Regions from separate parts of the Streptomyces sp. NBC_01012 genome, predicted to be linked through region 1. Evidence: riboswitches for the same ligand, from Rfam matches in the RefSeq annotation. Region 1 holds a riboswitch; each other region holds the start of a gene.
What was found. Region 1 has a riboswitch for cobalamin ahead of OG623_RS02740 ((2Fe-2S) ferredoxin domain-containing protein). Riboswitches for the same ligand answer to the same signal wherever they lie in the genome.
Positions count from the first base shown of each region.

Region 1 (7,172 bases):
CGGCATTCTCTACGCCGGTCTCATCCGCTACGTCGCCCCCGAGACCTTCAGTCTCACCAACATGTTCCTCCTGCTGGCCATGGTCATCATCGGGGGCCGACGCAGCCTCATCGGCTGTGTCGTGGGCGCCGTGGGCCTTGTACTGATCCGTGAGGCACTCGTCGACTTCGCGGTCTACGCGCAGCTCGGCTACGGCATCGTCGTCGTCCTCATGGTGGTCTTCGCCCCCACCGGCCTGGCCGGTGTCCCGGAGCGGATCCGGCAGGCCGTCCGCCGGCGCAGGAAGAACGACGAGATACGGGCCGCCGAGCTCGGACCCTATCTGCCTGACGCCGCTCCCGGCGACCGGACGCACGACAGCGAGGCGGACGACGGTCCTGCCCTGGAGATCAGCCACGTCACCAAGCGGTTCGGGGCGCTGGCAGCGCTCGACGACGTCACCCTCACCGTGCGGCACGGCGAGATCCGGGGCATCGTCGGTCCGAACGGTTCGGGCAAGACGACTCTGTTCAACGTCATCAGCGGCCTCTACCGGCCCACCGACGGCCGCGTGGTGGCATCGGGCCGGGACGTCAGCAGGGCACGGCCATACCGGCTCTCCCTCTGGGGGATGGCGCGGACGTTCCAGAACCTGCGCCTGTTCTCCCAGATGACGGTCCGCGAGAACATCCTCGTCGTCCTCGACCGGTCCCGCACCACCACGGTCTGGCAGTACGCCCTGTGGCCCGTCGGTGTCCTCACCGAGGAACGCCGCCTGCACGCGGCGGCGGACCGCATCCTGAAGGCGTACGGGCTCACCTCCTTCGCTGACGCCCACCCGCAGTCGCTCCCGTACGGCATCCAGCGGCGGATCGAGATCGCGAGGGCCATGGCGGGAAGGCCTCGCCTGCTTCTCCTGGACGAGCCGGCGGCCGGCCTGAACGGTGAGGAGGTCGGCCAGCTCTCGGCGATCGTGCGCTCCATCCGCGACCAGGGCGTCACAGTCGTGCTCATCGAACACAACATGGGACTCGTCATGTCCCTGTGCGAACGGATCACCGTGCTGGCCGCAGGCGCTGTGATCGCGGAGGGGACACCGGCCGAAGTGGCGGCGACCCCTGAGGTCATCGAGGCGTACCTCGGCGACTCCGCATCGGCCGACATCCCCGTTCCCACCGCACAGGAGATACCGCGATGACGACGAAGACCGGCGGGCCCGCCGCACCCGAATCCGACACCGATCACCTGGCCGTGACCGACCTGACCGTCCACTACGGCGGAGTCTGCGCTGTCAGGTCGGTGGCCCTGAGCGTCGCACCCGGTGAATCCATGGGCATCATCGGCTCCAACGGCGCCGGCAAGACATCCACCCTCAAGGCGCTCATGGGGCACATCCCGCGCACGAGCGGCCGGATCACCCTCGGCGCCACCGACCTCAGCACCGTACGAGCCCGTGACATGGTCCGTCACGGCGTGGGCTACGTGCCGGAGGGCCGCCATGTGTTCTCCGGGCTCTCCGTCGAGAAGAACCTCCTGCTCGGCGCCTACCACCGGTCGTGGAAGGGCGAGACCCAGGACACCCTCGCCCATGTGTACGACCTCTTCCCCATCCTGCGGGACTTCCGTAACCGTGCGGCCGGGGACCTCTCCGGCGGCCAGCAGCAGATGCTGGCCATCGGCCGGGCACTCATGTCCAGGCCCAGGCTCCTGCTGCTCGACGAACCCTCGATGGGCCTCTCGCCGAAACTCATCGAGAACGTACTGGAGATCCTTGTACGCCTGCGTGGCGAGGGGCTCGGGATCCTCCTGGTCGAGCAGAACGCCAAGCTGACGTTCGGAGTGACCAGCCACTGCCTCGTCATGGAGAACGGCTCCATCGCCATGGCGGGCACGTCCGAGGAGCTCGCCCACGACGAGCGGGTCCGGCAGATCTACCTCGGACTGTGAGCACAGATGTACGTCAGGCCGTCCGGCGGCGACGACGCCCTGTGGTTCCCGAGCTCCGTCGGCCGTCGCCGGGACGGTTCCACCGTGGTCTTCCCCCACATCTGGGACCGGGCCAAGCCGGGCATCGTCGCTGTCAACGCCGCGGGACGCCGGTTCGTGGACGAGCCGGTCTCCTACGACCGCTTCGTTCGGGCCATGTATGCCGAGCACGCATCCGTACCGACGATCCCGGCGTGGCTGGTCACCGACGCGCGAACGCTGGCCGCGTACGGACTCGGCGTGGTCCGCCCACACACTCCACGCTTCCTACTCGAACGGCATCTGCGATCCGGCTACCTGCGCACCGGCACGTCCGTGCGCCGTCTCGCGGCCGCGCTCGCTCACCCGGCCCGAGTGACCGTCACCCGGGTCACGGCTTGGCGTACTTCAGTGGGCGCACGTACAGGTCGCCCTGGATGGCCCAGAGCTTCGCCTTGCGCATCGTGATCCTCAGCGCGTAGAAGGAATCGCGATCGAGGTTCATCACGGATGATTTCTCCCACGTAAGCTGATGCCATCCGTTGCTGAGCTCACGGAGCCGGCTGCTGTCGGCTTCGAAGCCGCGTTGGATCACGGTCCCTGCCTGGTCCATCAGGTCCACATCGAGCCACCCGCCGTCTTCGATGTCGATGAGCAACTCGATGTTCTCGCCGAAGAAATTGAGTCCCTGTGTGGTGAGCGAGGACGGCGCGTTTCCGCTACGGCTCCCGTAGCAGGCGAACTTGTCCTTCCTGATGTATCCCCGGCCGAGTGCGGACTCGCGCCAACCGGTGTGTGGGCCCTTTCCGCCCATGTAGTAGAAGTACATCTTGTCGTCGATTTCCACGGGGGTCGAGGAGAAGATGACGCTGCTGTCGAAGTCTCCGCGCGGGTACTTCCCCATGCCCTTGCCGTGTGGGATGAACGTGCTGTCATCGAGAGCGACGTCGTTCCACTCGGTGAGGTTGGTGGACCACTGCAGTGCCAGGTCGACGGTGTCGTGGTACGGAAGAGTGGTGTCGCCGTCCCGGTACAGCGAGGCGAGCCCGAGGTAGAGGTCGCCGTACTCGAAGACCGGCATCGAGTAGATCTGCGAGTCGAACCCGTTGCCCCGGTGGACCTCGACCGGTTTCGACCAGTTGATGAAATCCTTGGACCGCGACATGGCGGATACCCGGATATTGCTGTCCCACAGGCGTGTGATCAGGACGTACTCATCTGTACGCGAGTCGCGGAAGACCAGGTTGTGGCAGTCCGCTCCTGGAGAAGGGCTGTTGGCAGGCCAGGGCTTCAAATCGCTGAAGTGAATGCCGTCGGACGAGAATGCCACGCACAGCGAGGTTCCGCCGGCTTCGCGCAGCGTGATCAGCTTGTACCGACGGGTGGGGTCGGGGTCTGCGGGGTCATGGAGGACGGATGTGCCCTGAACGTTTTCGAACAGGATGTTGTTGTCCTTGCTGCCTTCGAAACCGACCAGGCCCAACATGGGCTTCGTCCAGTGCACACCGTCAATGGACTCCGCGTAACAACACCCGGTTTTTCTGTCGGCGATGACGTAGTCCTGTCCGCGTCTTTTCTCCGGAGGAGTGTTGAGTGATGCGGGGTCGCGGAGGAAGAGTGTGTAGTAGCAGCGGAACTTCTTGTGATCGGCATCCCAGAAGACGTTCGGGTATCCATTGTCGAAGCGCGGCTCCCACGGCAACCTGGGATGCTCGAATATCCCTTCCCTGAACAGGGGGTTGTGCTTCTCGTCCTTGACGAAACCGCCCATCTCGATCCGGCAGTTCGCCATTCCCTGGTGACCGTTCCAGAGGCCGGTGTCGAAGGCGAAGTACTTGTGCGGCCGGCTCGTCGGATCGGCCGGTCGTGATCTGCCGGCCGTGGGGGCGGCCGACGGACTCGCCGTCGCCGGTTCCGCCGCGGCGAGGATGCCCGCGGCGCCCATCGCCGTCGTGGCCAGGCCTCCGACCACTACGCCCCGCCTGGTGACTCCGCTGAAGGGTTCGTCGCTCATGCGCTCTCCTCGGCTTGGCACAAACTCATTGAACCGGACAGCAGACGTAAGATGTCTGCTGTTTGGTGGTCAGGCTCGCAGTGGCCGACATGGAGTGCAAGACCCTGGCGCCCACTTTGTGGATGCCGTCGACCGGCGGGCCCGGCACCGGCAGGATGCGATGATGGCTGCGACAGGGCGACGGCGGTCCGAGGAAGCCGGTGAGAATCCGGCGCGGTCCCGCCACTGTGATCGGCGAGCGGATCCCGGCAACTCCACCACCCCGCAGGGGCGGGAAGGACGGGACGAGTGGTGACCCGAGAGCCAGGAGACTCACGCGGTCGCCTCCTCGATGGACGCCGGGGCGGATCTCCCCGGAGAGAGGGCGGTTCAGCGTGCCTGAGAAGCCGGACGAAGGAACCTTGGCCGAGGCCGAGGCCGAGGCCGAGGGGACAGGGGCGGCGGCCGGCCAGGTGCCGTGCCGGATCGTCGTGTGCCGTGACTGTTGCTGCGGCACCGCCAAGGTGAGCGGAATCGATCACGCCGCGCAGACGGCACGTCTACGCTCCGAGGCACCCGTACGTGTCTCCGAATGCCTCGACGTGTGCGACCAAGCCAACGTTGTCGTGGTGCAACCCTCCTCCGCCGGCCGGGCAGCCGGCGCCAGGCCGGTGTGGCTGGGGCTCGTCAACGATCCCCGAGCCACCGAGGACATAGTGGACTGGGTGCGCGCCGGCGGTCCTGGCATCGCCCCCAAGCCCGAGATTCTCGACCTGTACGCCTGCCTGCCGCCCGGCGCCGCGCGGTCTCCGAGAGTCCCGTGAAGGATTCCGTTCGGGCACCCGGGGCGGTCGTGGCAGAGGCCCTGGACGATGTGGCGGCCATCGGGGGCTTCTTCGCCCTGCGCGTCGGAGGGGATGACGAGGGCTGGTGTCCCGTGGACCACTTCTACAGCCATGGCTTCGCCGACCTGTCCACCGCCGTTGCCGCCCGATACCGCACCACCGAGCTCCGCGTCGGAGTCTCCATCGCGCACCTGGGGTACGCCGCCCGTCTCTGGTCGCCCGTGCTGGCCTGCGTGCTGCTGCACGGAATCGTGCCGGACCTGAGAGCGTTGCAGCGCGCCGACGACAGCTCGGAACTCAGGCTGCCCGAGCCCGCCGGCTGGTATGCCGACTCGCTGTCCGACCGTACGGGCAGCCTGTACGCCGAGGTGATGCGGCACCTCGACGGCCTGCGCGCCGGCTTGCACGTCAAGGTCGCTCCGCGCCTGCTGTACGGGAACGCCGCGTCCGCGTTGGCCGGATCAGGCGGCGTGCTGCTCTCCGCCCACCCACATCTGCGTGCTCCGCTCGGCGAACTCCTCACGGATCTGCTCGGCAGGGGACAGCTCGCCGGTACGGGGCAGTTGACCGGGCCGGACCTGGCTTTCCGCCGTCGCAGCTGCTGCCTCTACTACCGCACTCCGAGCGGCACGACATGCGGGGACTGCTGTTTCGCGGGCTGAGACGAGACGGGGCACCCCCTCGGGGGTGGCGCTCTCCGTCCCGAAGGTCGCTTTCACATCTGCCGCCTCCCGCGCCGGCCGTCCCCGGCCCCGGCCGAGGGCCGGTGTGCACGGCCTGCATCGCGGGACGTCGGCCGTGCACCGGCTCGGCGCATCGGGGGTCGGGATCAGGCGGCCTTCAGGCCGGGCTTGAGCACGACCTTCGAGTACCCGTCCTCGCGCTTGTCGAACCGCTGGTAGGCGTCCTGGGCATCCTCCAGCGGCAGCCGCTTGGAGACGACGAAGCTCGGCTCGGCGCGGCCGGCGACGATGAGGTCGCGCAGCTGCTGGTTGTAGGCCTTGACGTTCGCCTGGCCGGTCGCCATCCGCAGCCCCTTCTCCCAGAACTTGCCGACGTTGAACAGCAGTCGGCCGTGCGCGGCGTCCTCGTTCGGCGCGCCGGGATCGGAGGGCACGTAGAGGCCGACCACCCCGAGCATCCCGGTGGCCCGGACGCTCTGGACGAGGGTGTTGAGCACGACCGCCGGCTGTTCCTCGCCCTCCTGCACGGTGGCCTGGTATCCGACGGCGTCGATGCCCTTGTCGGCACCGGCCCCGTCGGTCAGCTCGATGATCTGCTCGGCCGCGTCGACCTTGCTGTAGTCGACGGGCACCGCGCCGATCTGCTCGGCCAGTGCCAGGCGGCTCGGCACCTTGTCGACGCTGAACACCTTCGACGCCCCTCGCAGAACCGCGGAGTAGGCGGCCATCAGCCCGACGGGACCGGCGCCGGAGACCACCACCGTCTCGCCCGGGCTGACCTGCGCCAGCTCCGTGGCGTGGTACCCGGTGGGGAAGATGTCGGCGAGCATCGCGAAGTCGTCCTCGTGCTCGGTGCCGGGCGGCAGTCGCAGGCAGTTGAAGTCGGCGAACGGCACACGCAGGTACTCCGCCTGCCCGCCGGTGTACGGGCCCATCGACACATAGCCGTAGGCGCCCCCGGCGAAGCCGGGGTTGACGGTCAGACAGAAGGCGGTGCGGCCGGCCAGACAGTTCCTGCAGAAGCCGCAGGCGACATTGAACGGCATGCTCACCCGGTCACCCGGCTTGACACCGGCAACGCCCGGTCCGACCTCCTCGACGATCCCCATGTTCTCGTGCCCGAAGACGATCCCGGCCTCCGCCGCGGTCCGACCCTCGTACATGTGCAGGTCGGAGCCGCAGATAGCGGTCGACGTGACCCGGACCAGGGCGTCGTTGGGGTCCAGGATGCGGGGGTCGTCGACCTCTTCGACGGCGACTTCGTACGGTTCCTTGTAGACGACGGCCTTCACCATGCGCTCCTCTCCACCGAGTCGGCAGCGACGCGAGGTTCCCGCCGTCCCACCAGCTCAGCCGATCGGCCGGCCAATGGCCGGACACTTCGCTTCAAGGGGTCGACACCGGGCGGCTCTCGTCCCGGCGGACCATCTGCGCGACCTCGATCCGCTTGACCTCGATCCGCTTGACCTCGGTTCGCTCGACCTCGATCCGCGCGACCTTTCGAGGACTCGACTTCTCTCCCACCGTGCCACACATCCCTCCGGACGTCGTGACGGAGACGGCCGGTGGCCCACTCCGTCGTCACGGCCTGAGCCGTGCGGAGTGGGCCACCGTGTGGGCCATCGTGTGTGGGGCCGGTCGAAGCCGAGAGATCAGCGCCGGCACCTGCGTCGGCGGCGGTGGGAGCACCGGGACACCGCCATGCCC
Region 1 is NZ_CP108688.1:620,448-627,619, reverse strand. It holds gene OG623_RS02760 (ABC transporter permease subunit) at 1-1,177, shown strand, start outside; gene OG623_RS02755 (ABC transporter ATP-binding protein) at 1,174-1,926, shown strand; gene OG623_RS02750 (FAD-binding protein) at 1,933-2,412, shown strand; gene OG623_RS02745 (hypothetical protein) at 2,336-3,889, opposite strand; cobalamin riboswitch at 4,149-4,272, shown strand; gene OG623_RS02740 ((2Fe-2S) ferredoxin domain-containing protein) at 4,411-4,761, shown strand; gene OG623_RS02735 ((2Fe-2S)-binding protein) at 4,791-5,444, shown strand; gene OG623_RS02730 (glutathione-independent formaldehyde dehydrogenase) at 5,612-6,757, opposite strand; gene OG623_RS02725 (hypothetical protein) at 6,852-6,989, opposite strand; gene OG623_RS02720 (hypothetical protein) at 7,118-7,172, opposite strand, start outside.

Region 2 (7,172 bases), 1.9 Mb from region 1:
TTGCGCATGCCGCTCTTCGCGATCCGGGCCCGCAGGGCGTCCCAGCGCTCCGGCCAGTTCAGCTCGGTGGCGTAGTGGTCGGGGTGCAGCACACCGCGGGCGGCACGGGTCTCGGACCAGGCGGGCAGCGGGCCCCTGGGGGTCCCCCCTGCACCGGAGCCTGTCGAAGGTGCTTGGGGGAGCTCGGCCAGCTCGCAGGACGCCTCGTAGGCGGCCAGCATGATCCGCTCGGAGATCCGCGTGGACAGCGTGCGTGCCTCGGGGGAGTCGAACGGCAGGCGCAGCTGGAAGAAGACGTCCTGGAGGCCCATCGCGCCCAGACCCACCGGGCGCCAGCGGGCGTTGGAGCGGCCGGCCTGCTCGGTCGGGTAGAAGTTGATGTCCACCACGCGGTCCAGGAAGGTCACCGCCGTGCGCACGGTGGCGTCGAGCCGCTCCCAGTCGATGGAGCCGTCGGCGACGAACGCGCCCAGGTTGACCGAACCCAGGTTGCAGACGGCCGTCTCGCCGTCGTCGGTGACTTCGAGGATCTCCGTGCAGAGATTCGAGGAGTGAACGACGCGGCCCGGCTCGGCGGTCTGGTTCGCCGTGCGGTTGGACGCGTCCTTGAACGTCATCCAGCCCTGCCCGGTCTGCGCGAGCGTCCGCATCATCCTGCCGTACAGCTCGCGCGCCGGGATCGTCCTGCGGGCCAGGCCCTTGGCCTCGGCGGCGCGGTAGGCGGCGTCGAACGCGTCGCCCCAGAGGTCCACGAGCTCGGGGGCGTCGGCCGGGGAGAACAGCGACCACTCCGTGTCCGCGTCGACACGGCGCATGAACTCGTCCGGGATCCAGTGCGCCAGATTGAGGTTGTGCGTACGCCGCTGGTCCTCGCCGGTGTTGTCACGCAGTTCGAGGAACTCCTCGATGTCCGCGTGCCAGGTCTCCAGATAGACGGCGGCTGCGCCCTTGCGGCGGCCGCCCTGGTTGACCGCGGCCACCGAGGCGTCCAGCGTCTTCAGGAACGGCACGATGCCGTTGGAGTGCCCGTTCGTGCCACGGATGAGTGAACCCCGGGCGCGGATACGGGAGTACGAGAGTCCGATGCCGCCCGCGTGCTTGGACAGCCGTGCCACCTGGTGGTAGCGGTCGTAGATCGAGTCCAGCTCGTCCTTGGGCGAGTCCAGCAGATAGCAGGAGGACATCTGCGGGTGGCGGGTGCCGGAGTTGAAGAGGGTGGGGGACGAGGGCAGATAGTCCAGCCGGTTCATCAGGCCGTACAGCGCGGCCACTTCCTCCAGCGCGCGCTCGGAGTTGTCGTCGGCGAGCCCGGCCGCGACGCGCAGCATGAAGTGCTGGGGGGTCTCGACGACCTCACGGGTGAGCGGGTGGCGCAGCAGATAGCGGCTGTGCAGCGTCCGCAGACCGAAGTAGCCGAAGCGGTCGTCGGCACCGTCGGCGAGTGCCTGGTCGACCAGCGTGTCGAGGGCGGCGGAGTGCAGCGTGACGAACTCGGCCGTACGGTCCGCGATCAGGCCCTCGCGGTGTCCGACGGCGACCGACGCGGAGAAGGAGACGGCGCCCTGTCCCGCGGCCTCGTCCGCGATGGCCCGGGTGAGGAGCCGGGCGGCGAGCCGCGAGTAGGCGGGGTCCTCGGAGATCAGGCCGGCGGCGGCCTCGGTGGCCAGCGAGCGCAGCTCGGCCTCGTCCGACCGGGCGTTGCGGCCGCGCAGTGCGGCGGCGGCCACCCGTCCGGGGTCGGTGTCGGGCAGATCGGCGGTGAGGCCGGTCAGGGTCCGCAGCAGTGCGGTCCCGGGCGCGTCGGTCGTGCGGCCCTCGGATTCCGTGACTGAAACCGGGTCGGCTGGCGCGATGGTCACTGGGGCTATCCCTCGCTCGGCTCAGGGCCTGCGGGAGCGGGGCAGCCGGGCAGGGCCGCGCCCGGAAGACAGGGCGGCACGGCGCACGGCGTCCACCTGCCCTCCGCGGGGCCCGGACGTCTCGGCGCCCGGTTCGGTCGAGCCGGGCGCACTGTCGACAGGTCTTCGGACTTCGGGCACGCGCAATGCGCACCGATCACACCGTTGCGGGACAGTTCCGGATTCGCACCGGATTCCCCTGCGGCGACAGCGAGGTCGAGCATACATGTGGGGGCTGCCGATTGAAGAAGCCCCCACATCTTGTGTCGTGGCGGGTTCAGAGCTCCAGGCGGAATGTCAGGAGTTCCAGGCCGGGCAGGGGGAACCAGTCCCGCTCCGGAGTGCGTACGAAGCCGAGGCGACGGTAGATCCGGTGGGCGCCCAGCATGGCCGACTGCGTGGAAAGGACGATCCCACGCAGCCCTCCGGCGGCCCGCGCCCGCTCTATGCAGGCCCGTACGAGCGTCTCGCCCGTCCCTCGGCCACGGGCGCCGGGCGAGACCGCCAGCATGCGGAATTCGGCCTCGTCCCCGGTGGCGATGTCCGACCAGGGGCTGCCGGGCGCGACGTAGGTGACGCCGCCCAGCAGCCGGCCGTCGGTGTCCACCGCGACCAGCACCTCGGCCTCGGCGGCCCGGCGCTCCACGGCACGCAGCTGTTCCAGATAGGGATCGTCGGCGCCGAAGTCCAGGAGCCCGTCATCGAGGTACGCCTGGGCGGTGATCTCCCCCAGATCCGCGAACTCGGCCGTCCGTACCGGTCTGATCGAAAGGTCCATGGACGGCAGTGTGCCGCAGCCGCCGGGAAGGGCGCCCCCGTTTTTCGCACCTCGTCCCGGCAGGGCGAGGCCCTGCCGGGACGAGGTGGAGCGAGCGGCGCGCGGGGGTCAGTGACCGCCGGGGGAGCCTGCCGTGGCCGGCGGCAGCTCGGCCTTGACGCCGGGGTCGCCCACGTCCGCCGTGTAGTCGGACGGGGCGGTCTCGTCCACGCCGGCCGGTGCCTTCACCGCGTTCAGGACGAACGTCAGCACGATCGTGACGATCACGTTCAGCACGAACGCCGTGAGGCCGATGTAGCCGATCTCACCGATTCCGGGGATCTCCTCCGACGAGCCGCCGAAGTGTTTCTGGGTGGGGCTGGCGACGCCGTACGCGGCCACCGTGCCGTAGACCATGCCGACCGCCCAGCCGGCGATCAGGGCCCAGCGGTGGAACCACCGGGTGAACAGACCGCCCACCAGGGCCGGCATCGTCTGGAGGATCCAGATGCCGCCCAGCAGCTGGAAGTTGATTGCGACCGTCTTGTCCATGGTGAGGACGAAGGCGAGCGCGCCGACCTTGACCAGCAGCGAGACCAGCTTGGAGACCTTGGTCTCCTGGGCCGGTGTCGCGTCCGGTTTGAGGAAGTCCTTGTAGATGTTGCGGGTGAAGAGGTTCGCCGCGGCGATCGACATGATCGCGGCCGGCACCAGGGCACCGATCCCGATCGCGGCGAAGGCCACACCGGCGAACCAGTCGGGGAACATGTTCTCGAACAGCTGCGGGATGGCGAGCTGGCCGTTGTCCACCTTGATGCCGGCGGCGATCGCCATGAAGCCGAGGAGGGCCAGCAGGCCCAGCATCAGCGAGTACAGCGGCAGGATCGTGGTGTTGCGCCGGATCACCTCACGGCTGCGGCTGGAGAGCGTGGCCGTGATCGAGTGCGGATACATGAAGAGCGCCAGCGCCGAGCCCAGCGCCAGGGTGGCGTAGCCCCACTGGCCCATCTCGCCGGGAACCAGCGCACCACGTGGCTGGCCCGTCGTCTGGTCCTTCTGGGCGAACGCCTCGCTCGCCTTGGAGAAGATCTCGTCGAACCCGCCGAGCTTGATCGGGATGTAGATGATCGCCACGGCGATGACCAGATAGATCAGGCCGTCCTTGACGAACGCGATGAGCGCGGGCGCGCGCAGCCCCGACGAGTAGGTGTACGCGGCGAGCACGGCGAACGCGATCAGCAGCGGCAGGTCCTTGACGAACCAGTGCGTGGTCTCACCGCCGCCGACGCCCATCACGTCCAGCACGGCCTGGATGCCGACCAGTTGCAGCGCGATGTACGGCATCGTGGCGAGGATGCCGGTGATGGCGACCGCCAGCGAGAGGCCCCTCGATCCGAAGCGGCCCCGGACGAAGTCCGAGGTGGTGACGTAGCCGTGCTTGTGCGACACCGACCACAGGCGGGGCAGGAAGGTGAAGATCAGCGGGTAGACGAGGATCGTGTACGGGACGGCGAAGAAGCCCGCCGCGCCCGCCGCGTAGATCGCCGCGGGGACCGCCACGAAGGTGTAGGCCGTGTAGAGGTCACCACCGAGCAGGAACCAGGTGACCCAGGTGCCGAACGAGCGTCCGCCCAGGCCCCATTCGTCGAGGCTGGCCTCGTTCTCGGCCTTGCGCCAGCGCGCGGCCATGAAACCGATGACCGTGACGGCCACGAAGAAGAAGATGAATACGGCGAGTGCGATGCCGTTCACGCCGTCGTTCATGCTGACGCACCCCCCTTGCGGGCGCGCTGGTCACGCTGCCACAGCTTGTACGCGGTCATCGTGAGAGCGGTGGAGATGAGCACCCAGAGCATCTGGTACCAGTAGAAGAACGGGATGCCGATGAAGGTCGGTTCGACCTTCGCGTACGAGCTGACCCAGAGCATCGCGACGAAGGGGGCGATCAGACAGAGGCCGATGACCACTCTGATGGGTGTCACCGTCGGTGCTGTCGGTGTTGCCGGTGGGTTGGCATCGGTTTCTTCTGGCATGTGGCGACTCCGTCCCCTCGCTGATCACCTGTGCAACGCGCAGGAAATCTAAGCGAGGATTCCGGGCATCGTCACCCCCTGTCCGCATTTCGGTCTCGCAACGGTTGAGGCCGCCGGGAACAACGATTCCCGGCGGCCCGAAGCGTCTCAGTCCGTGGGACGCTTCAGACGGGCCACGAACTTGTACCGGTCGCCCCGGTACACCGAGCGCACCCACTCCACAGGTTCACCCTCACCGTCGACCGAATGGCGGGACAGCATGAGCATCGGAAGGCCGACGTCCGTGCCGAGCAGGCCCGCCTCACGCGGCGTGGCGAGCGAGGTCTCGATGGTCTCCTCCGCCTCGGCGAGCCGGACGTCGTACACCTCGGACAGCGCGGTGTAGAGCGAGGTGTACTTCACCAGCGAACGCCGCAGGGCGGGGAAGCGCTTGGCCGACAGATGGGTGGTCTCGATGGCCATCGGTTCGCCGCTGGCGAGCCGGAGCCGCTCGATCCTCAGCACCCGGCCGCCGGTTGTGATGTCCAGCAGCTCGGCGAGCGTGTCGTCGGCCGTGACATAGCCGATGTCCAGCAGCTGGGAGGTGGGTTCCAGCCCCTGGGCGCGCATGTCCTCGGTGTACGAGGTGAGTTGCAGGGCCTGGGAGACCTTCGGCTTGGCCACGAAGGTGCCCTTGCCCTGGATGCGTTCCAGCCGGCCCTCGACCACCAGCTCCTGGAGCGCCTGACGCACCGTGGTGCGCGAGGTGTCGAACTCGGCGGCCAGGGTCCGCTCGGGCGGCACCGGGGTGCCGGGCGGCATGGTGTCCGTCATGTCGAGGAGATGGCGCTTGAGCCGGTAGTACTTCGGCACGCGTGCCGTGCGCGCACCCGTGCCGGTCTTGCTCGTGCTGCTGCCCCCGTCGGCACCCATGGCCCGCCTTCCCGACTGCTGCGTTGCTGCCGTCACCGGCTCCTCCGTCTGTCGCGGCTCACATGGTGGCACGGTCCGGTCACGGGTCGTCGCCCTCCCTCAGGTGTCGGTCCTGTAACGGACGCGAGTGCACTTCTTATACACCCTTGACACCCCTAAAGGTCTAGGCCAAGCTCCCCGTACTGGTCTAAACCATTAAAGACCAGGTCCCAGCCCCAGCAGTACTACTCGTCGGTGTCTTCGCGGTGGGCGGGGGGTTGCAGCACCCTGAGGAGGGTTTGGCGTGAAGCGCAAGCTCATCGCGGCGATCGGCGTCGCGGGCATGATGGTCAGCATGGCGGCGTGTGGCTCCGACGACGGCGGCAGCGACAGCAAGAAGTCCGGACCGGACAGCTACAAGGGGGAGACCCTGACCGTCTGGGCCATGGACGGCTCGACGCCCGATCAGTGGCAGAAGGACCTCACCGCCGCGTTCGAGAAGAAGACCGGCGCGAAGGTCAAGTTCGAGGTCCAGCAGTGGAACGGTATCCAGCAGAAGCTGACGACCGCCCTGTCGGAGGAGAACCCGCCGGACGTCTTCGAGATCGGCAACACCCAGACCGCGGCGTACGCCAAGACCGGTGGCCTCGCCGAGCTCGGTGACCTCAAGTCGGAGATCGGCACCGACTGGGCCGAGAACCTCAACGAGGCCTCCGTGGTCGACGGCAAGCAGTACGCCGCCCCGTGGTACTTCGCCAACCGCGTCGTCCTCTACAACAAGAAGGTCTTCGCGGACGCCGGCGTCACCGAAACCCCCAAGACCCGTGACGAGTTCTTCGACGCGCTCGACAAGATCAAGGCCAAGGGCAAGGCCGAGCCGCTCTACCTGCCCGGCCAGAACTGGTACTTCTTCGACGGCCTCACCATCGGCAAGGACGCCGACCTCGTGAAGAAGGACGGGGACAAGTGGGTCTCCAACCTCGCCGACCCGAAGATCGGCGAGGCGATGGACCTGTACAAGCAGTACCAGTCCTACTCCAAGGCCCCCAAGGACAAGGACGAGGCGACGCCGCAGCAGGCGGACGTCTTCGCCAAGGGCAAGACCGGCGCGTTCATCGGCATGGGCTGGGAGGCCGGCACCGCGATCAAGGCCAACCCGGCCATCGAGAAGGACATCGGCTACTTCACCATTCCGGGTGACACCGCCGAGAAGCCCGAGGGTGTCTTCCTCGGCGGCTCCAACCTCGCGGTCGCCGAGGGCAGCGCGAAGCAGGACCTCGCCAAGGAGTTCCTGAAGCTCGCGCTCTCCGACACGTTCGAGGGACAGCTCGCCAAGCTGAACGGCGTCATCCCCAACAAGGAGTCGCTGAACTCCAACCTGACCGGCAACGAGGTCGCCGAGGCCGCCGCGCCCTCGGCGAAGGTCGGCGGCACCACGCCGCTGATCCCCGAGTGGGCCGCGGTCGAGAACGCGCCGAACCCGGTCAAGACCTTCATGACGGCGGTCCTGAACGGCAAGTCGAACGCCGAGGCCGCCAAGCAGGTCGAGGAAGAGTTCAACAAGCGCCTCGCACAGAAGCAGTAAGGCAGCCG
Region 2 is NZ_CP108688.1:2,473,369-2,480,540, reverse strand. It holds gene OG623_RS10795 (ribonucleoside-diphosphate reductase subunit alpha) at 1-1,859, opposite strand, end outside; cobalamin riboswitch at 1,998-2,134, opposite strand; gene OG623_RS10790 (GNAT family N-acetyltransferase) at 2,176-2,676, opposite strand; gene mctP (monocarboxylate uptake permease MctP) at 2,785-4,419, opposite strand; gene OG623_RS10780 (DUF3311 domain-containing protein) at 4,416-4,688, opposite strand; gene OG623_RS10775 (GntR family transcriptional regulator) at 4,836-5,600, opposite strand; gene OG623_RS10770 (extracellular solute-binding protein) at 5,884-7,164, shown strand.
Region 2: another riboswitch for cobalamin. It lies ahead of OG623_RS10795 (ribonucleoside-diphosphate reductase subunit alpha); the one in region 1 lies ahead of OG623_RS02740 ((2Fe-2S) ferredoxin domain-containing protein).

Region 3 (7,172 bases), 6.8 Mb from region 1:
ATGTGGAGATCTCCGCCGAGAGCCACCCGTTCTTCACGGGCAGGGCCAGGGTGGTCGACACCGAGGGACAGGTCGCCAAATTCGAACGGCGCTACGGCGACGAGGGCAAGGGTGACGCCGGTTGAGCCGGGGGCCGTTCAGGGCGGTGTGCCGCGCCGGGTCCCGGCATATGTCGCCCTGACCGGCCGGCGTGCCCAGCGGTGTCCTCGCCCCCCTCACGGTCGTTGATTTCTTCATGACCGTGACCCTGACCGACACCGTCCCACCGTCCACCACCGAACTGCTGACCGGCGTCCTCCTCGGTCCGGAATTCCGCCGCGAGCACGGATTCTGGCAGCGGCTGATCAGCACAGAACCGTTCCGCCGCCCCGCCGGCGGAACACCCGAGGAGCGGCTGGAACTCGCCTACGACCGGTTGCGGGTCCTCAACCTCTCCCTGGACAGCGGAGCGCGTCTGGCCGCCGATCCGCGCGCGCTGGCCGCCCTGCACGCCTGGCTCGGTCCGGTGGACCCCGCGCTGACCACCGTGGCGGGCATCCACTACAACCTCTTCCTCGGCAGTCTCCTGGACCACGACCGCACCGGCCGCCGTGATCTGTCGGACTATCTGACGATGCGGCGCATCGGCACCTTCCTCTGTACGGAGGTGGCGCACGGCAACAACGCGGCCGCGATGGAGACCACCGCGACGTACGACCGTGAGCGGGACGGCTTCGTCCTCAACACCCCGAACCCGGGCGCGCAGAAGTTCATGCCCAACACGAGCCCGGCGGGCGGGGCGAAGTCCGGCCTGGTCGCCGCCCGCCTGGTGGCCGACGGATCCGACCACGGGGTGCGCCTCTTCCTGGTGCACCTCACCGACGACGTACGGGCGCTGCCCGGGGTCCGGGTGCGGCGGCTGCCCGCCCGGATGGGCAGCCCCGTCGACCACTGCCTGACCTCGTTCGACCGGCTCTTCGTGGCGCGGGACGCCCTGCTGGGAGACGGCGACGAGGGCGAAACCCCGGGCGGCTTCAGAACCGGTCCCGGGGACAGACGACGGCGCTTCCTCGCCTCGATCGGGCGGGTGACCCCCGGCCGCATCTCGATGAGCGCCTGCGCGGCGGGCTCGGCCAGGGCGACCCTGGCGGTCGCCGTGCGCTACGGCGGGCACCGGATGATCTCCGGGACCCGTGGCGCACCGCCGGTGCCGGTCAGCGCCCACCGGACCCACCACGGACCGCTCGCCTCCGCCATGGCCACGGTCTTCGCCATGAGCCTGCTCCACCGGCGGGCCCAGGAGCGGTGGGAGGCCCGCACGGACGAGGACGGGCGGGCAGAGGCGGGCATTCTCGTCGATGTCGCCAAGGCGTGGATCACCTGGCGGGCCCGTGACGTCATCGTCGAGAGCCGTGAACGCTGCGGCGCGCAGGCGCTGCTGGAGAACAACGGTATGACCGAACTCGTCACAGGCGTGGAGGGGGCCATCACCGCGGAGGGCGACAACATCGCGCTGTACGCCAAGGCGGCGGCCGACATGCTCTTCGCCGCCGAGCCGGGCCGCGACGACGTCCAGGACCCCGCCCCGGAGCCGGGTGAGCTGAGCGACCCGCGCTTCCTGGGCCGGCTCATGGCGGCCGTCCAGGACATCTGGTTCGCCCGGGCCAGGGCCCGCGCGACGCGCGCGCCCGACGCGGACACACTCGGACGCTGGAACGCGGCCTCGGGCCCGGCCCTGCGCGGGGTCGAGGCCCATGCGTACCGGCAGGCCGCCGAGGCCTACGCCGAGGCGCGCGCGGCGCTGCCCGCGGGGGAGGCCAGGGACCGCGTCGGGGAGCTGGAGCGGCTGTTCGCCGTCGAGTGGGTGTCCCGCAACAGCGGCGATCTGCTGTCCGCCGGTCTCCTGAGCCGCGCTCAGGTGGACGCACTCCCGGAGGCCGCCGAGGAACTCCTCGCGGCGGTCGCCGCGCACGCCCCCGAGCTGGCCGACGCCTTCGCCCTGCCCGAGAAGCTGCTCGCGGACTGGCCGATCGCGGGACCGGGCTACGCGGACGCGTACGACGACCCCCGGGGCCCCTGGCACACCGGCCGGGCGAACACCCGATGAGCGCCCCACGCAGGGTGCGGCCGGTGTGCGGCCGCCTGGGCGAGCGGCTGGAGACCCTGGGCCTGCGCGCCGTCCTGCTGGCCTACTGGGGTACGGCGTCCGTGCTCTCGCGCCGGTGCGGGAAGCCGCACAGGGACGGAGGCGAATCGGTTCACCCCAAGCGCTGAACCGCCCGACGGGCGCCCGGCCCGGAGCCGGCGGCGCCCGTCGGCCGTACCGCCGAGGGCCCGGGGCCGTCGGCGCGCCACGTGATAGCTTGCGGATGCCAGTCACACTCCACGTGGAGTCAGGGAATCCGGTGCGAATCCGGAGCTGACGCGCAGCGGTGAGGGGAACGGGCGGGGCCACGGCCACTGGGGCACCTCAGGGTGCACCGGGAAGGCGCTCCGCCCGGACGAACCCGAGTCCGAAGACCTGCTGGCACCCGCTTCCGCACCGGGAAGCGGCCCTTGTAACGGGCTTCGCGCATGAGCCCAGAGAACGCCGAGGATTCCGTGCTCCCCATAGTCAGCGCCGTACGCCGCACAGCCCTGCTCACCGCCGCGCTCGCCCTCCTGGCAGCCTGTGGCCCGGGCGGCGGCTCATCCGACGGGGCCGCGGGTGCCGCCGCCGGCTTCCCCGTGACGCTGAAGAACTGCGGCCGTACGGTCACCGTCGACGCCGCACCCCGTCGCGCCGTCTCCCTGAACCAGGGATCGACGGAGATCCTGCTCTCCCTCGGCCTCGCCGACCGGCTCGCCGGAACCGCGACCTGGACGGACCCGGTGATGAAGGGGCTGGAGAAGGACGAAGCCACCGTGCCCCGCCTCGCCGAGAACCAGCCCTCCTCCGAGAGAGTCCTCGCCGAGGAACCCGACTTCGTCAGCGCCTCGTTCGAATCCATCCTCGGCAAGGGCGGCGTCGCGACACGCGATCAGTTCGATGATCTCGGCGTACCGAGCTACCTCTCACCCGCCGACTGCGCGGGCAAGGACAACAGCGGCGGCGGCGACGGTTCCCGCTCCGAGCCCCTGGCCATGGACCGCGTCTACGACGAAGTGCGCGATCTGGCCAAGGTGTTCGGCGTCCCGGAGCGCGGTGAGAAGCTGGTGGCCGGCCTCCAGGACCGGGTCGACGAGGCGACCGCGGACATCGACGCGTCCGGCACCACCCTGCTCTACTGGTTCGCCAACGCCGAAGCCCCCTACCTCGCGGGCTGTTGCGGCGCACCCGGCATCATCACGCGGGAGCTCGGCGCGAAGAACGTCTTCGACGACTCGCACGAGGAATGGCCCCAGATCAACTGGGAGACGGTCGCCGACCGTGACCCCGACGTGCTGGTCATCGGCGACCTGACCCGCGAGTCGGAGACGGCCGAGAGCGCCCGGAAGAAGATCGAGTTCCTGGAGTCCAACCCCGCCACGAAGAACATGACCGCCGTCCGGCACAAGCGCTACGTCCTGCTCAGCGGCCAGGCCATGAACCCGACCATCAGGACCGTGGAGGGCGTGGAGCGCGTCGCGGCCGGACTGCGTTCCTTCGGACTCGCGGGGTGACGAAGACCGAACAGGTCCCCGGCGCACGCGAGGAGCGGCCGTCGGCGACACCGCCCGCGGGAAGGGCCCGGATCCTGGGCGAGGGGCTGCTGTGGACCGCGGGGACCGTCCTGCTGCTCCTGTCCGTCGCGGTCGCCGTCACGATCGGACCCGCCCGCATCTCCGTCCCTGACGTCTGGTCGGCGGTGGCCTCGCACCTCGGCATCGGCGAGGGGCGGCTCACCCCGATCCGGGACGGCATCATCTGGAACCTGCGCATGCCCCGCACCCTGCTCGCCGCCGTGTGCGGGGCCGGGCTCGCGGTGTGCGGCACCGTGATGCAGTCGCTGCTGCGCAACCCGCTCGCCGACCCGTTCGTCCTCGGCGTCTCCTCCGGGGCGTCCACCGGCGCGGTCGTGGTGGTCGTCCTGGGCGTGGGCGGAGGAGCGGTGTCGGTCCCGGGCGGTGCCTTCGTCGGCGCCCTGTGCTCGTTCGCCCTGGTCCTGATCCTCAGCCACACGCTCGGCGGATCCACCGACCGGGTCGTCCTCTCCGGGGTCGCGGCCATGCAGCTCTTCTCCGCGATCACCTCCTTCGTCGTGATGACCGCGGCCGACGCGGAGCAGACCAGAGGGGTGCTCTTCTGGCTGCTCGGCTCACTGAGCGGGGTCGGCTGGACCGATGTGTGGATGTGCTCCGCCGTGCTGGCGGTGACCCTGCTGATCTGCCTCGGGCACGCCCGCACACTCGACGCCTTCGCCTTCGGCCAGGACGCCGCGGCCGCCCTCGGGGTACATGTCGCTCGCACCCGGATCGTGCTGCTGTGCACCACCGCTCTGCTGGCCGCGGCCCTCGTCAGCTCCGCGGGCGCCATCGGGTTCGTCGGCCTCGTCCTGCCGCACGCCGCCAGGGCACTGGCCGGGTCGGGGCACCGGAGGCTGCTGCCGGTGACCGCGCTCGCCGGAGCTGTCTTCCTGGTCTGGGTCGACACGCTGGCCAGGACCGTACTCGACCCCCAGGAGGTCCCGGTCGGTGTGGTCACCTCTCTCATCGGGGTGCCCGTCTTCGTCCTGGTCCTCCACCGCACACGGAGGAGCGCGTGAACCGGACCGTCACCCCCGGCGACGGCCTGCGCGCCGCGCGGGTCACCAGGCAGGCCGGCGGAAGGATCGTCCTCGACGGGGTGAGCATCGCCCCGCCACCCGGCGCGACCGTCGGGCTCCTGGGGCCGAACGGCTCCGGCAAGACGACGCTGCTACGGGTGATGGCCGGCGTGCTCGCCCCCGGTGCGGGCGTCGTCACGCTCGACGGCCGTACGCTCGCCGAAACAGGCCGCAGAGGTGTGGCCCGCCGCGTGGCCGTCGTCGACCAGCACGCGGTCACACAGGTCGACCTGAACGTGCTGGACGTCGTACGCCTCGGCCGCATCCCGCACCGGCGTGCCTGGTCGTCGCCGGGGCCGGAGGACGAGGAGGCGGTGCGCGAGGCCCTTGCGCGCACCGGACTCGCCGACCGGGCCGCCCAGTCCTGGCACACCCTGTCCGGCGGGGAGCGCCAGCGTGTGCAGATCGCCCGTGCCCTGGCCCAGCAGCCACGCGAACTCCTGCTGGACGAACCCACCAACCACCTGGACATCCAGCACCAGTTGGAGCTGCTCTCCCTGGTCACCACGCTGCCCCTCACCGCGGTGATCGCGCTGCACGACCTCAATCTGGCGGCGATGTTCTGCGACCGGGTCACCGTCATGAAGGACGGCCGGGTGGTCGCGGGCGGGACGCCGTCGGAGGTGATCACCGAGGAACTGATCGCCGATGTCTACCGGGTGCGCGCCGTGGTGACGCCGGAAGGCCCCGACGGGCGCCCCTCGGTGCGGTTCCTGCCGGGGTGAGCGAAGACGGGGCGGACGTACGGCGAAAAGGCGGACGTACGAATAAAGAGCGGACCTACGGCGAAAGAGCGGACCTACGACGGAAGGGCGGGCCCGTGAACCACCCGGGTCCGCCCCTCGCTACTGTCGCGCGGCCTTTCGCCGCTGGGTGAGGGGGTCAGCGACGACGTCCCTGGCCGAACTCGCCGCCCATGTCCTTGTCGCTGCCCATGTCGTCCTTGCCGTCCGCGTAGTCGATCTTCTCCTTGCGGAGCTCGGCGGAGACTTCCTTCTGCTCGGTGACCTTGCTGGTTTCGAGGCGGACCCGTTCCACCGGGACCGACTCCTTGCGGACGGTGGCTCGTTCGGCGTGCAGGGTGACCTCGACGTCCTGTTCGCCGAGATCGTTCGTCCCCTTCACACCCGTGGCCTTCTCGCCCGGCTGCAGAGGCTCGCGTACGACGCGCACCTCGTCGTGGGACACCGGCACCGTCCGCGTGACGTTTTCGGTCACGACGTACTTGTGCAGGCGTGCCGTTCCGCTCTCGTACTCCTCCGTACCGACCTGGAGCTGCTCCTCGGACCGGAGCATCTCCTCGCCGCCGGCACCGGCGGCGGACCGCTCGGCTCCGGCTCCGGCGAGCGGGCGGGACGTCGTGGAGGCCGTGTCGCGGTGCTTGCCCGTGCCGGCACCCGTGGTGCCCGCGCCGGCGGTGGTGCCGGTGGCCTTCGCCTGGCCGCCGGAGGTCGTACGGGCGGTGCCGGCTGCTCCGGCCGCACCCGCCGCACCCGCGGCGCCCGCGGCACCCATGGCTCCCGTTCCGGTCCCGGACGTCGTGCGCGCGTCGCCGCCCGCACCGCCGGTGGCCTTCCTGGTCATCCCGTAGTGCCGGTAGAGCTCCTCCTCCTCCGATACGGACAGATGCGCGTCGGCGTCCACCCGGGGGGCGTCCTTGACGCGGTCCTTCGGATGCGAGACGTGCAGGTCGGAGCCCACCCGGCGGGCTCCGGCCAGCGGTACGAAGCTCTCCTTCATCCCGAACATGCCGGTCTTGACCGTGATCCAGTCGGGCTTGCCGGTGTCGTCGTCGACGTACACCCGCCCCACTGTGCCGACTTTCTCCCCGTCACTGTCGTAGACGGTCAGACCGTCGAGTTCTCCGGAATCCGTGAAACCGTCAGCGGCTCCCATGGCCGATTCCTCCTCGCCCGGGCGCGTCCTGTGGGTGGGTCCAGCAGGGGAGGCGCGTCCGGATTCCATCGCGCCTCACCCGGATGGACGGTGCAACTTCCCGGCTCGACCGGCGAGCGGCCCAGGACATCGGAGAGGGGCGGTGGCCCCGTTCCACGCGGGTATCCGCCCCGCGAGCCCATTACGCCATTCGAGTGAGCCGGGGTCCGGACGGGGCGGCCGGGGCGCACCGGCCCGCCCGTATGATCGACGCGCTGCCGCCGACCGTCGGCAGGCCTGTCACGGGGGGTGCGCCATCGGATCCGTAAGCACGCGTCTGCCCCGGCAGCGCGGCGAGCTGCTGGCCCGCCAGGAGGACGGCATCGGGCTGCACCACCTGGTGTGGCGGCTCGGACCCGGCTGGCGGGTGTGCAGCAGCGCCGTGCTCGGCGGCGGGCTCGGCCCGCGCGCCTGGATCCTGAACGCCCAGGTGCCCGGTGGCTACCCCCGCGTCGACCCCGCCGGGCACCTCTC
Region 3 is NZ_CP108688.1:7,437,891-7,445,062, forward strand. It holds gene OG623_RS33155 (type B 50S ribosomal protein L31) at 1-125, shown strand, start outside; gene OG623_RS33160 (acyl-CoA dehydrogenase) at 236-2,086, shown strand; gene OG623_RS33165 (hypothetical protein) at 2,083-2,253, shown strand; cobalamin riboswitch at 2,336-2,523, shown strand; gene OG623_RS33170 (ABC transporter substrate-binding protein) at 2,554-3,621, shown strand; gene OG623_RS33175 (FecCD family ABC transporter permease) at 3,618-4,703, shown strand; gene OG623_RS33180 (ABC transporter ATP-binding protein) at 4,700-5,488, shown strand; gene OG623_RS33185 (PRC and DUF2382 domain-containing protein) at 5,646-6,659, opposite strand; gene OG623_RS33190 (adenosylcobinamide amidohydrolase) at 7,021-7,172, shown strand, end outside.
Region 3: another riboswitch for cobalamin. It lies ahead of OG623_RS33170 (ABC transporter substrate-binding protein); the one in region 1 lies ahead of OG623_RS02740 ((2Fe-2S) ferredoxin domain-containing protein).